Regions from separate parts of the Rossellomorea sp. GAMAL-10_SWC genome, predicted to be linked through region 1. Evidence: riboswitches for the same ligand, from Rfam matches in the RefSeq annotation. Region 1 holds a riboswitch; the other holds the start of a gene.
What was found. Region 1 has a riboswitch for S-adenosylmethionine ahead of metK (methionine adenosyltransferase). Riboswitches for the same ligand answer to the same signal wherever they lie in the genome.
Positions count from the first base shown of each region.

Region 2: it holds a riboswitch for S-adenosylmethionine, as region 1 does, so the genes downstream of both, V5E38_RS00665 (methionine ABC transporter ATP-binding protein) here and metK (methionine adenosyltransferase) in region 1, are expected to answer to the same signal.

Region 1 covers NZ_CP144911.1:3,485,887-3,493,557, reverse strand. Annotated here, with positions in the region: gene V5E38_RS17275 (ABC transporter substrate-binding protein) at 1-273, opposite strand, end outside; gene V5E38_RS17270 (RrF2 family transcriptional regulator) at 446-934, opposite strand; gene V5E38_RS17265 (carboxymuconolactone decarboxylase family protein) at 1,173-1,616, shown strand; gene V5E38_RS17260 (hypothetical protein) at 1,687-2,214, opposite strand; gene pckA (phosphoenolpyruvate carboxykinase (ATP)) at 2,413-3,999, opposite strand; SAM riboswitch class I at 4,311-4,424, shown strand; gene metK (methionine adenosyltransferase) at 4,635-5,831, shown strand; gene V5E38_RS17245 (NAD(P)-dependent alcohol dehydrogenase) at 5,981-6,970, shown strand; gene V5E38_RS17240 (hypothetical protein) at 7,096-7,260, opposite strand.
Region 2 covers NZ_CP144911.1:131,722-139,392, reverse strand. Annotated here, with positions in the region: gene V5E38_RS00690 (alpha/beta fold hydrolase) at 1-309, opposite strand, end outside; gene V5E38_RS00685 (YidH family protein) at 394-783, opposite strand; gene V5E38_RS00680 (M20 family metallopeptidase) at 1,062-2,252, opposite strand; gene V5E38_RS00675 (MetQ/NlpA family ABC transporter substrate-binding protein) at 2,299-3,147, opposite strand; gene V5E38_RS00670 (methionine ABC transporter permease) at 3,144-3,812, opposite strand; gene V5E38_RS00665 (methionine ABC transporter ATP-binding protein) at 3,802-4,818, opposite strand; SAM riboswitch class I at 4,994-5,111, opposite strand; gene V5E38_RS00660 (hypothetical protein) at 5,386-5,820, opposite strand; gene V5E38_RS00655 (ASCH domain-containing protein) at 5,826-6,176, opposite strand; gene V5E38_RS00650 (sulfite exporter TauE/SafE family protein) at 6,399-7,190, opposite strand; gene V5E38_RS00645 (sulfurtransferase TusA family protein) at 7,259-7,486, opposite strand; gene V5E38_RS00640 (MBL fold metallo-hydrolase) at 7,508-7,671, opposite strand, start outside.

The DNA of each region.
Region 1 (7,671 bases):
TATAGTTGTTTCTGGCCCAACTAATCCTATATCTGCACCGTTTGACAATACAGCAGTCATCGTTTTATCTCCACCAGCAGTAGTTGTTATTTCAACATCCAATCCATGCTTTTTGAAGATTCCTTCACTAATGGCCACATATTGAGGTGCATAAAATAATGAATGTGTCACTTCTGCAACTCTAACCTTTGTGGTACCATCTTTAGGTTTATCTTTCGAACATGCACCTAAAATAGAAGCAACTAATAAAAACAAAATAACGAGCCATTTGATTTTCATTTAATCCCTCCTAATCGAAAATATACAATTAGCCTATGCAATAGGAGAAAATGGGTGAATGCGGAGTAAAATGTGCTAAAATCGCTCGGTTACATATGAGTTATCTGATGTGGTTGAACAAAGAAAAACCTCTCTTACTTCCTTTTTTAGGAAATTAGAGAGGTTTTTATCTACTCTTTGAAAAATATTTTCGAGTATCTTCACGTATTTCGTTAGGCAAAACACTTTCTAATTCTTTGTTTAACCATGACAGTGTTTTACTGCGTAAATACTCATGCATTTTTTCTTCGGCAGAGAGCATGACTAAATTGATCGTGCAGGTGGCACTTGCAGTACAACCTTTTTCTCTAATAAGATAGCCGTTATCTTTAATATTTTTACATTGAAATATAGGCTTAGAACCTTCAATTGCTTCAATTACATCCCAAAAAGAAATTTCTTCTGGAGATTTAGCTAGTTTAAAACCACCTTTAACTCCTGGAACTGAACTGACAATACCAGCTTTAGAAAGCTTACTAAAAATCTTTGAAAGATATGTATCTGAAACACCTTGAAAGAAGGATAGGTCCTTTATTCCAATCGGAGAATCTTCAGGAGTGTCAATTAAATAAACAAGGCAATGAAGTGCATACTCAACTCCAACGCTATACTGCATCAAAACACCTTCTTCATAAATGAGATTATTTTTAATTAATCTTAGAAATGTTTTATTTCTTTGTCAAACATTTACTTTTAGGAGTAACTCAAAGTTAAAAGAAGTTTGACATAATGAAATAAACAATTTAATATAGATGGTATAAATCGGCGATTAACTTTGTCGCCAATTTATATATTTCCAAAAACTACAATTAATTCAATTATTTTTAGAATTAACTTTTTTAGGGGGAATTAAAATGGAAAAACAAATTAATTATTCAAAATTAGCACCAGCAGCACTTAAAATAATGATGGAAATGGAAAAGTTTATTAAAGCAACTGATATAGACCATAAACTTCGTGAACTTATCAAAATTCGCGCTTCACAAATAAATGGTTGTGCATTTTGCCTTGACATGCATACTTCTGAAGCGAGGGAAATAGGAGAAACGGAACAACGTTTATACTGTATTAGTGCATGGAGAGATTGCGATTTTTACACAGATGCAGAAAAAGCAGCTTTAGAGTTAACAGAGCATATTACACAAATTTCGAATAAAGGTGTTTCTGAAGAACTATATAATCGTGTAAGTAAACACTTTAGCGAAGAAGAATATGTAAATCTTGTATTCATAATCAATCAAATTAACAGTTGGAATCGTATTTCTATTTCTATGGGAAATAGACCTGCTGAAAAATAAGATTCTAATTATATTTGATAAAAAATAAAAAATGAGCCAATCTTCGGCTCATTTTTTTAATGTAATTTTTTCAATTCTTATGAAAATTTTGTACCTTTATAACATCGCTTTTTATTAATTTATTTTTATTAGAATATATTTTTATAGTGTAGAAATCATTATTATTTTTAATATAATTTTTTTGATCTATTGTCATATTTGAAGTAGCAATAGAACTATTGAGATCAAAAACGGCTCTTCTATTTATGATTTCGTATACTTCATTATGATTTATTTCTTCAATATTGACACCAAATATTGATTGGACTTTTTTAGGTAGTTCTATTTCTATTCGACCATTTTTTATATCGTTTTTAAAACGTTCCGGTACTGATACGACCAAATAATATTCAACTCCATAAAGTAATTGATTGTCAGAATTTTTTATTTCAAAATATCTTTTGGATAAAGATTCAATATTCGGCTCACTTTCTTTAGATGTTTGTGAATCATGCTTATCTAATTTTTGAGACGAGGTACCAGTATTAAGTAAAAAATAGGTAGTTAATAAAATTGCTGTAAATGAAAAAATCAGAGTTAATAACTTTATTGATCTCATTAAAATCCTCCATTAAATCCGATAAAATAACTGGTGAGTATTAATGATATTCAGTCAAATTCAATATTATATTAATCTTATTCTTTAAATGTAAAAAATTTCCTTTTAATGAGTAATCTAGTTGTTAAATAAAAAAAGGCTGCCAAAAAGTCATAAATCCCGACTTATTGGACAGCCCTTACATTTTACTTTATTAGATTATTTTAAAGGTCCACCAAGTTCAGCTAATTTAGCATCAAAGCCTTCAAATTTTTTGAAGTTTTCTTTGAATTTAGTTACTAATTCAAGAGCTTTTTGATCATAAGCTGATTTGTCTTCCCAAGTAGTTGAAGGAACTAATACGCTATCAGGTACACCAGGTACATGAGTTGGAATTGCTAAACCGAAAAACTCATCTTGTGTAGTTTCAATGTTGTTTAAATCACCTTCAAGTGCAGCGTGAACCATTGCTCTTGTGTAAGAAAGATTCATACGTTTACCAACGCCATATTCTCCACCAGTCCAACCAGTGTTTACTAAGAATACATTTACATTATGTTTTTCAATTTTTTCACCAAGCATTTTTGCATATTCTACAGCTGGAAGCGGTAAGAATGGTGATCCGAAACATGTTGAGAATGTTACTTGTGGAGAAGTAACGCCACGCTCAGTACCTGCTAATTTACTAGTAAATCCACTTAAGAAGTGGTACATAGCTTGCTCTTTTGTTAGTTTACTGATTGGAGGTAATACTCCAAATGCATCAGCTGTTAAAAAGATAATTGCATGCGGATGACCAGCAACACTTGGCTCAATGATATTTTGAATTGCTTGCATTGGGTATGCAGCACGAGTATTTTCTGTTAAAGTTGTATCATCATAGTCAGCTAAACGGCTATCAGATTTAACAACAACATTTTCTAACACTGTACCAAATTTAATTGCAGAGAAAATTTGTGGCTCTTTTTCAAATGTTAAATTGATACATTTAGCGTAGCAACCGCCTTCAATATTGAATACACCATTATCTGACCAGCCGTGCTCATCATCACCGATTAACTTACGGTCTGCATCTGCAGATAATGTAGTTTTACCAGTTCCTGAAAGTCCAAAGAATAATGCTACATCGCCTTCGCTACCTACGTTAGCAGAACAGTGCATTGGTAAAACATTATTTTGTGGTAATAGGAAATTCATGATTGAGAAAATAGATTTTTTCATTTCTCCAGCATATTCCGTTCCACCAATTAAGATAATTTTCTTTTCAAATGATACAATAACAAATGCTTCTGAATTTGTTCCATCAACTACTGGGTCTGCTTTAAATGTTGGAGCAGAAACAATTGTAAATTCTGCTTCATGAGTTTGCAGCTCTTGCTCAGTTGGGCGAATAAATAATTGATGAGCAAATAAGTTGTGCCATGCAAATTCGTTAATTACTTGGATAGGTAAACGATACTCCGTGTCAGCACCAGCAAATCCTTTAAATAAGAATAATTCGTTACGATCTTTTAAGTAGTTAAGTACTTTGCTATATAATTTTTCGAATACGTCAGCAGAGATTGGTTGATTTACTGAACCCCAATCGATTAAATTTTCAACAGATGCCTCTTGAACAATAAATTTATCTTTAGGTGAACGTCCAGTATATTTGCCTGTTGAAACGCTAACTGCTCCTGTTGACGTTAAAATTCCTTCTTGTCTTGTTAGGACTTTTTCAACTAACTCAGAAACGCTTAGTTGGTTATACACTTGATTACTAGTAAGTAATTCGTTTAATTCAAAGTTTACATCAACTGTCTTCATATACTAATACCATCCTTTAAATATAATTTGTCTGCCATGTAGGTATCTCGATAAATAGTATAACACATTTATTTTAATAGTGTATACTATTAGTTGGCAAAATGTGTTATGAATTTGATTAAAAAATAAATTTGAGTAAAATTTACTTATTTAATGAAGTAGTTTATTAAATGTAAGTATAATAATTAGTAATTTCCCATTAAATAGAAATGAATGTAGAGATAAAGTTATTGTAGAATTATGTTTAAGTTATGATGAAAATTGTTGACAAGAAAGTGAAATTTTAATATGATACTTTTCATACGGATACTCTCTTATCCCGAGTAGGTGGAGGGATACAGGCCCTACGAAGCCCAGCAACCTCACTTTTAGTGAAAGGTGCTGAACCTGATGCAAGACTTTTTTTATGTCTTGGACGATAAGAGCGAAAGGTAAATAACCAAGAACCCTTTCCTCATGTAATATTTGATAAGAGGAAGGCTTTTTTTTTGCTCAAAACTTAAATACAGTGGCAATTTCGTAATTTACACTGAGTTATCTTTATCTTAAATGGGAAACATAGGAATAGGAACAAACTTTTTATTCTTATGTTGAGAAAAAAGAGATCCGTCACATTCAATTTAGGAGGGGACTCAATGTCACAACGTCGTTTATTTACTTCAGAATCAGTTACAGAAGGACATCCAGATAAAATCTGTGACCAAATCTCAGATTCAATTCTTGATGCAATTTTAGCAAATGATCCGAATGCTCGTGTAGCAGCGGAAACTTCAGTTACAACAGGTTTAGTACTTGTTGCAGGTGAAATTACAACTTCTACTTATGTAGATATCCCAAAAATCGTTCGCGAAACAATCCGTGAAATCGGTTATGACCGTGCAAAATACGGATTTGATGCAGATACATGTGCAGTTTTAACTTCTATCGATGAGCAATCAGCAGATATCGCTCTAGGTGTAGACCAAGCTTTAGAAGCTCGTGAAGGTAGCATGACAGATGAAGAAATTGAAGCAATCGGTGCAGGAGACCAAGGTTTAATGTTCGGTTTTGCTGTAAATGAAACACCTGAATTAATGCCACTTCCAATTTCATTATCTCACAAAATTGCTCGCCGTTTAACTGAAGTTAGAAAAAATGAAACAGTTTCTTACTTACGTCCAGACGGTAAAACTCAAGTAACAGTTGAGTATGATGAAAACAACAAACCAGTTCGTATTGATGCAATTGTTGTATCAACACAACATGGTCCAGAAGCTACTCAAGCTCAAATTGAAAATGATATTAAAGAACTTGTAATTAAACCAGTTGTACCAGCTGAGTTAATTGATGAAAACACAAAATTCTTTATCAACCCAACAGGTCGTTTCGTAATCGGTGGACCTCAAGGGGATGCTGGTTTAACAGGTCGTAAAATTATTGTTGATACTTACGGTGGATATGCTCGTCACGGTGGTGGCGCATTCTCTGGTAAAGATGCAACTAAAGTTGACCGTTCCGCTGCTTACGCTGCACGTTACGTTGCGAAAAACATCGTGGCTGCTGGCTTAGCTGATAAAGCTGAAGTTCAATTAGCATATGCAATTGGTGTAGCTAAACCAGTTTCAATCGCTATTGATACTTTTGGTACAGGTAAAGTTTCAGAAGAAAAATTAGTTGAAGTAATTCGCAACAACTTCGACCTACGTCCAGCTGGAATTATTAAAATGCTTGACCTACGTCGTCCAATTTACAAACAAACTGCTGCTTATGGTCACTTTGGCCGTACAGATATCGATCTTCCTTGGGAGCGTACTGATAAAGCAGAAGTTTTAAAAACTGAAGCAGGTCTATAATAAATGATTAAGGCTGAATATGGCATATGCTATATTCAGTCTTTTTTGTTTAGTTAGATTCACACTGTTTTATTCTACATAGAGGTATACTTAAAAATCATTTTTCATAGGTTTAAATGACTCAATTAAAGTTTGTAATGGAGGAACCAATGAAAGCGATTATATGTACAAAATATGGTCCACCAGAAGTTCTTCAAACAACAGAAGTTGAAAAACCAAAAATAAAAGATGATGAGGTATTAATTAAAATACACGCAACAACTGTAACCGCAGGAGATGTAAAACTTCGAAGCTCCGATTTTCCTTTTATGTATTGGCTACCTTCACGACTTATGTTTGGCCTCACTAAGCCGAAAAATCAAATACCAGGTTGTGAGCTTGCAGGAGAAATAGTCACAGTTGGCAAAAACGTAAGAAATTTTAAAACAGGTGATCAAGTTTTTGGATATAGTGGATTTACTTTTGGAGCTAATGCTGAATATATCTCTTTACATGAAGAAGGTGTTCTAGCTAAAAAACCAATAAATATGTCCTTTGAGCAAGCTGCAGCTGTACCTGTTGGGGCGCTTACTGCATTACACTTTCTAAGGAGAAGTATTATTCAAAATGGACAAAAAGTACTTATTTATGGTGCTTCAGGAAGTGTTGGAACATATGCAATTCAGTTAGCTAAATATTTTGGTACAGAAGTTACCGCATTATGTAGTACATCAAATTTAGAATTGGTAAGGGCTTTAGGGGCAAATAAAGTAATTGATTATACAAATGAAGATTTTGCTAAGAGTAAGAAAACTTATGACATTATTTTTGATACGGTAGGTAAAAGCTCCTTTCCTAATTGTAAAAGATTGCTTAACAAGGACGGGGTCTATTTATTAAGTGCAGTATGGAAGCTTTCAGTTTATTTTCAAGCTATATGGAGTAATGTAATTAGTAATAAAAAAACCATACTTGGTGTAGCGAATATGAACTATGAAGATTTAAACTATATAAAAGCACTTATTGAAGCGGATAAATTAAAAGCTGTTATTGATCGACAGTACCCGCTTGAACAAATTGTTGAAGCACATCGTTACGTAGAAAAAGGGCATAAGAAGGGGAATGTCGTTATTAACATTCGAGGGATTTCAGACTGTTGACAAACGCTTGCTTTCTTCGGTGCTTCACCTCTATATACGGTGCTTATTACCTGCGTCTCAAAAAATAAGCTAACTTTTTATTTACACAAAGAAATCCCTCAAAATGACTTTTTGAGGGATTTCTTTTATAGATTTTCATTTTGCTGTCTGATTTCTTCTCCAGCTAACATTATATTGGCTGTTTCAATTTTACGGTGCTCATCCACAGAATGGCCTGGATCAAGATTATTAAGGTCTGCTTGTATTTTCATTTGCTCTTCATTTCTGATGGGGTTATTTTTTTTGCTCAATTTCATTACCTCCATATATATAGTAGAGAGTAAGTGAAACTCTCGTTGTTTTAGTCTTAACGAATTGACTAACTTCATTCTAATTTTTAGAAGTAATTGATTTTACTTGCTTAATTCATTTATTAATTTTTTAAAGGTGAGATAAGCAGGCTTAATCGTATAATCATCCTTCATAATACCAAATTGATGAAATAGGTCGTCTTTTGAACTATCAGCATCCCTTAAACCAAAAAAATTCATAATGAGTAATATTTAATTCCTGACGCAGTGAATAGACTGTTCGAATAATTACCTCAAGTACGATTGATTGTTGCTCATATGACCTTTCGATTTGTATAAGTGGATTTTTGCCGGTAGGCCATCCATTCTCTGTAATGTGGATTGGAAGAGTTGACGGGAAACCATTACTAT
Region 2 (7,671 bases), 1.6 Mb from region 1:
AACTTGTTCAATTTCTAAACGGTCTAATAATCCAATTGCTAGATTTACATAGTTTTCAAAACAGTAATCTTGCTCAGGAGAAGTACTCCACTGACTTAATCCACGCCCAATCATATCTGGACAGATGACATGGTAATCCTTAGCTAAATGACGAGCTAAAATATCAAAATCCCTACCATTCCTAGTTAAACCATGCCAGCAAACAACTGTTGGATTTTTTCTTTCTCCCCATTCTGTAAAATGAAGCTCCATTCCATTAATCGATTCAAACCGAGACTCAGGAAAAAAAATATCAATCACTCCATTCATTTTAGTGTCCACTTTATGTAATATTCGATTTTTATAAAAATATCCCTATTAAAAAAACAGCGAATAAACTGAAACTATTCACGTTTAATTAAATAATAATAAAGACAAATACAGCACAATCATGAATAGTAAAAAAGATAATAGAATTGATACAAGAATAATTGAATGATGAGCAGGTATAAATTTTCCATTTTGAATTTCTTTCCGCTTTTTACTGTACTGAATAGTAGCTAATACTCCAGAAATTAAACCAACAACACATGCATATATGCCAAGAAAAATTGCTAATGTATTGATGAACTGGCTATCACTAATTTTAATTGTAAAGTGTAGCGAAGTTGTTAAAAATCCTACACCAGTAATTGAGATTGCAGTTCGCAACCATGCTAAATATGTCCTTTCGTTTGCTAGATGTTGTTGTGCATATTTAACAGTTTCATCTGAGAAATCTTTTACTTTACTTAAAGAAACCATATTAAATTACCCCCTATCAAAGATTTATAGAGTAAACTTGTAGAAAACATATCTAAGTTTTAGTTTAATCTTTAAAATTTAAGATTTAGTAAAATTGGGATTACGTTTTGATAAAAATTGAAATGGGGTAATGTAAACCTATATTTTTTACTATGGAATTAACGGAGGGAGAATTTAACAGAAGGCTTCTATATGAATAGAACAAATAATTGAGCTTTCAAAAATAAAACGGTCAAAAAGATGGTAATTCCGTCCATCTTTTTGACCGTTCAATCTAACTATTTTTCTGTTTGTTGAAATTCATTTTGAACTTTTTCCAAAAGGTTTTTATCAGTAATTAAACGATAGCCCGTTAGAGCCAATGCTTTTGCACCCGTAATTAGAGCATGATCACCAAGTGGCGATCTCGCAGCTTCACGAAATTCATTTGTATGAGCAATTAAATCATCAGGTCCAATTTTAATATATGCGTGAGAAGTCGGAACAACATGGCTTACATTTCCGGCATCAGTAGATCCAAGCCCGCCGCTTTTGCTATTCACTACTTCCCCTAATAGTCTTAGTTCCTCACCAACAAGCTCATCAAGAGATTGATTGATAATAAAATCATGGACTTCATTTTGGAATCTTTCAATTTTCACAGTACTACCAGTTGCAAGTGCTGCTCCTTCGGCAATATTACGAATCTTAGTAGATACTTTCTCCGTACGCTTCCAAGAACTAGCACGGATGAAGAATCTTGCTGAAGCATACTCTGGAATAATATTTGGTGCATCGCCTCCATGAGTGATAATTCCGTGTATGCGAACATCACTAGAAAGCTGCTGACGAAGGGCATTAATGCCATTGAATAATTGGATTACTGCATCTAAGGCATTAATGCCATGTTCTGGTGACCCAGCAGCATGAGCTGCTCTTCCATAAAAATGGAAGTCTAATGGATCTACTGCCAACGATGGACTCGATAAACCTGTTTTACCACTTGGGTGGAGCATAAGAGCTGCATCAACACCTTCTAGTAATCCATTTTTTACGAAACTCCCCTTTGCACTTCCATTTGGTCCACCCTCTTCTGCAGGTGTTCCAAATATAACAACCTCTCCTCCAGTTTCTGAGATGACTTCAGCAAGAGCGATTCCTGCTGCCACACTTGTTGTTCCAATAATATTATGTCCGCATGCATGACCAAGACCAGGTAGTGCATCGTATTCTGCTAAAAAAGCGATGGTTGGGCCTTGCTTAGACGACTTTTTCCTTGCTACAAATCCTGTTTCATGTCCTGCAATATTACGTGTAACATCGAATCCAGCTTCTACTAGAATTTTAGTATGTGTTTCTGATGCAAAAAATTCTTGATTGCCAATTTCAGGTTTCTCATGAATTTTGTGGCTAATTTCAAGATAAACTTCCTTCGATCTCTCAATACTTTTCACAATTTGTTCTCTTTGTGTTTCAATTTTGACTGTCATTTAAACTTTTCTCCCTTCCATTTTTTTAAATAAGCATGCACTAGCTTTATAGATTTTTAATTTTATCAATCGAAATGACTACTGGAACTGTAGCACCTTTGTCACGTTTAATAATGTAATCATGAACTTCTTTTGATTGATAGGCCTTTACAATCTTTGCAAAGTCCTTGTCATTTTTATTCTTCGTACGGGATGCAATAACATTGATATACGGCATAGCTGCTTTATCATTAGGATCTTCTTTATAAAGTGGATCCTTTGCAGGGTCTAAGCCTGCTTGAACGGCGAATCCATTATTGATGATCGCTGCTGCCACATCATCTAATGATCTAGCTGTTTGCCCTGCAGCAATCGGTTTGATTTTTAGATGTTTAGGATTTTCTTTAATTTGTTCAATACTACCTTTAGGATCAAAATTATCTACTAAACTAATTAGCTTTGAAGATTGTAATAGTTTAAGTGCACGCCCTGCGTTCGTAACATCATTTGGTATCGTAATCGTTGCTCCATCTGGAATATCACTTAGCTTTTTAAATTTATGTGAGTAAATCCCCATTGGCGCAATAACTGTCGAGCCAATTGCTGAAATATCTAAATTATGATCGCCTTTAAATTGGTTCATATAAGTAATCGTTTGAAAAGAATTTAAATCAAGGCTACCGTCATTAAGTGCTGTGTTAGGCTGAACATAATCTGAAAATGAAATGATTTTCAATTTAATGCCATCATTTTTCACTTGTTTTTGTACAATATTCCAAAGTTCATAGTCATCACCGTTAATACCAATCTTAACTGTTCTCTCTTTTCCATTACCTGATGATGCGTTAGAACCACATGCTGATAATACCGAAACTGTTAATAATAATGCTGCAAAAATAGTAAAAAACTTTTTCATCCTCTTTTCCTCCTTACGTATCTTGACCACGTATTTCCTAAACTTTGTATGAGTTGAACAATAACTACTAGTAATACAACTGTAATGACAATAACCAATGTTTCAAAGCGTTGATAACCATATGTAATAGCTAAGTCCCCTAATCCACCAGCACCAACAGCACCTGCTGCCGCAGTCGATCCAATCAATCCAATCGTTGCTGTTGTAAATGAAAGAATCAACGATGGAATCGCTTCAGGCAAAATAAACTTCACGATGATCTGAAACTTTGTTGCTCCCATTGAGTAAGCTGTTTCCAGTACTCCCTTATCTACTTCTAACATGGAGTTCTCAATCAATCTTGCCAAATATGGCCCTACAAAGATTGAAAGTGGAACAATTGCTGCAACTACTCCAATGGACGTTCCCGTCAATAATCTAGTAAATGGAATAATGGCAACTAGCAAAATAATAAATGGTACAGATCGAACAATATTAATAATGGTATTTAACAACGTAAATAAAGGTTTGTTTTCCATTATATGACCTGGCCTTGTTACAACTAGGATAATACCTAAAGGTAATCCTATGATTGTGCCAAAAATAAATGATCCTAGCACAGTTAGAAATGTATCTTGAGTTGCCTGCAAAAACTGCGGCCAAAAGAATTCCCAATTAAGCTCCATTTAACTCAACCTCCCTCACATCTATCCCCTTTTCCGAAATAAATTTAATAGCTTTTGCGCTTTCCTCTTTTGTTCCTTCTAGTGCCACGAGCAAATTCCCATAAGGTCTTTCTTGTAACTCTGTAATCGATCCATAAAGAATATTTAAATTTATATCGAATTTTTTAAGAACCTCTGATAATAATGGGTTGCCTGCCTTGTCACCTAGGAAGACTAATTGATAATATTTTCCCTTTGATAATGATTTCGATAACTTAGGCGGCACCTCATTTTGTAATACAGTGTTAACAAAATTCTTTGTAATACTTTTTTGTGGATTCGTAAAAACGTCATAAACATTACCTTCCTCGACAATTTCACCATCATCAATGACCGCCACTTTATCACAAAGATCACGAATTACACTCATTTCATGGGTAATAAGGAAAATTGTAAGATTATAGGAATTATTTACCTTCCTTAAAAGCTCTAATACATTCTTTGTTGTTTCAGGGTCTAATGCAGATGTAGCTTCATCACATAGCAAAAGATCTGGATCTGTTACGAGTGCCCTTGCTATTCCCACTCTTTGCTTTTGTCCTCCCGATAAGTGCCCCGGAAATACATCTTGCTTCCCTGTAAGTCCAACAAATTCAATTAACTCCATTACCTTTTCCTGAACATCCCGTTTCTTTTTTCCTTCAAGATATAGCGGCATTGCTATATTATCAAATACCGTTTTAGCAGAAAGTAGATTAAAGTGTTGGAATACGACACCAATTTTTCTACGTGTCTTACGTAACTCTTCATCTTTTAATGTCATTAGGTCCAATCCATCAATGAGAACTGATCCTTCTGTTGGCTCTTCAAGTCTATTTAAACAACGAATCAATGTACTTTTTCCTGCTCCGGAAAAACCAATGATTCCAAAGATCTCCCCTTTCTCTATTTTCATATTAATATTATTTAAAGCTTTAATTGGTGGCCTTCCAGGATAAACCTTGGAGACATTTTTTATCTCAATCAAATTACTTCCCCCATTGCAAGTTATTCCAACTTTTATAACTTAGTAAACATATTTGAAAACTAGGATTTATATCTATATTTCCCCCTTTTTCTCCTAAGGCACTACATCAAAAAACCCCTCTTCTTATCCGATAAAACAGATAAGAAGAGGGGTTAAAATATATAAGCCACTTTACTTCTTATCTTTCAAATCGATTAAACGATTTGCAGGAATTAGCACGGTATTTGTTACGAAATAACAAACCCGTTGCCGAGGTATCGTAGGGCCAGTCCCTCCACCTCTCTGGATAAGTAATAGAATTTATTAAGTTTTTGAATTATTGAGTTTATGTTATCCCTCTTTTTAGAATCCGTCAAGAATTTTTTTTGAATTTTTTTTGCGCGCACAGTTTGCCACATGACTTAGGTCCTTGAAATTCAAATCAAGAAACCTGTTTATTATATCGTTTAAAATAGGTCTAAATACTTAATTTTCGGGATTCTTATTAGTATCTCATTTAAGATAAGGCCAAAAAAGCAGACAAGGCTTCTTCGATAAAGAGAACCTGTCTGCTTTTTTGAATTATGCCTACCATAATGCAGGCTTTACTACCATAAACCATAGCATAACCATCAAAAGAACGATGTAAATCCAGATAGATCGACGAAGCTTTTGAATCAGCATTCTCTGGTCATGCGTTGGTTCACTAAATTTCCGTATGGTCGGTGAAAAGGCTCTAGCTAGGAAAAATAATGAACTCACCAAAAGAAGAATAGTCATCACAATCCAAGATGTCTTCCACGACCAATGACCTACTAGTACCAACAAGACCCCTGATCCAACCAGTACATGCCCAGCATGCTTTGCCAATCTGACAGCGAACCGGAATACATCCAAATAGCTCTGTTGTATCGCAGACTTCGAGGTATGCAGCTTTTTGAGTATCGGAATCAGTATAAAAAAAGGGCCAATCGATAAGATTACACTAGCAATATGTATATAAAGAAGCAATCTATACAGCATATAAATTATTCTTGAATGAGACGGAACTCATGAACCCATACCCTCATTTTTGGCAGCCAAGGCATTCCAGGATGGATTGACAGGATCGATTGCTTATACTCTTCTACAGTTGAATAGCCTTCCTGCTTAGCATCCTCATCTGTCAATTCACCAAGAGATTGAGAATAAACTTTTTCAACAACATACTGATTATTTTGAAGGGTCATCACTTCCCCAACATCTGCATATCTACCATTTCGGCGAGTAGCAGTTTTTTGTCCTGCCAATACCTTTTCAACATCCTCTTGAAGCGTAACAAGGCGTTCAATTGTACATGTTTTTGGCGGTAAAGCGTTCGTTTCATTTTGATTTGTCATCTAATTCATTCTCCATTTCAATTTAAATTTATAGTAAAGGCTATTAAAAAAAACGACTAGTTCCATTTTAATTAAATTAGTACTTAATTAGCAAATTTTATTTAAGAATATTGAAATAAGAAGCAACAAAAAGTGCCTTACACGTAGTACCATAATAAAGGCTAATAGAAAAACAGAAAAACTCCCAAAATAGTTTTTCTGTTTTTTACAGTTAATCCTTATTCAACTAACCCATGATTTTATAATCGTAATCCAAATCTTCAAAGCGGTAAATCCAATTAAAACTGCTAGAATCCCTCTTAAAACCTGCGTTTTTGTTTGTTTACCTATTTTTGCACCTAATGGTGAGGCAATTAAACTTGCAATTACAACAATAATTGTCGGCAAAATTTCAACTTGGCCAGTAGAGATTTTCCCGATCGTTACGCCTATTGAAGAGATAAATGTAATGGCTAATGACGATGCAATAGTCACACGAGTTGGTATTTTTAAGATCGTTAACATGATTGGTACTAACAGAAATGCTCCTCCTGCACCAACAATACCTGCACTTGTTCCAACGATAAATGCCAAACCTGCAGCAAGCCATACATTAATTGAAATTTGACCATCTGCTGACATCTCTACGTTTTTTCTAGGAATAAACATTAAAACGACCGCTATCATTGCTAAAATTCCATAAACAAGATTAATTCCATGTTCTGAAAGTAGATTTGAACCGAATCCACCAAGAAAACTTCCTATTAGTACACTTATTCCCATACTTACTATTACTTTTTTGTTTAAATAACCGCTTTTCCGATAGCTTAATACCCCACCTAAAGTTGCAAATACTACTTGGACGGCACTTATACCTGATACTTGATGTGGCGTGAAAGCAACAAATCCTAATAATGGAGGAATAAATAGGAGCATTGGATAATTTATAATCGCTCCACCAATTCCTACCATTCCTGAAATAAAGGACCCAAAAAAACCAACTAAGAAAAGTACTAAAATTAAGGTCCACTCCATTTTAAGTCCCCCTATAATAGAAAAGGAGATGTGACTATTCCCCCTCCTTTTCCTATTAATCTATTAGCTTAACCTTTTTTAATCCAAAATTTTAAAACATTGTCTTCTTCGGTATAATTTAATAATTCATGTCCACCTGATTTAGCCCAAGCAGCAAGGTCGTTTTTAGCACCTTTATCAGTTACATGAATTTCTAATACTTCGCCTGCTTCAATCTCTGCAATTGCTTTTCTTGTTTTAACAATTGGAATTGGACATGCTAAACCTTTTGCATCTAAAAATTTTGTAGCTTCCATTTTATTCTCCTCCAATTTTCATTATCGTACTGCACAGCGATTTGGACCAATTTCCATTTCTCTCTGTTTTTCTTCATCCAAATTAATTTTACCCATATTTACCTCACGGATTTCTTGATATGAGTTTGGTTGAGGTGGTAAGTTCTCAGTTACTAACTTTCTAAACTCACTTTCACTTTCAATGT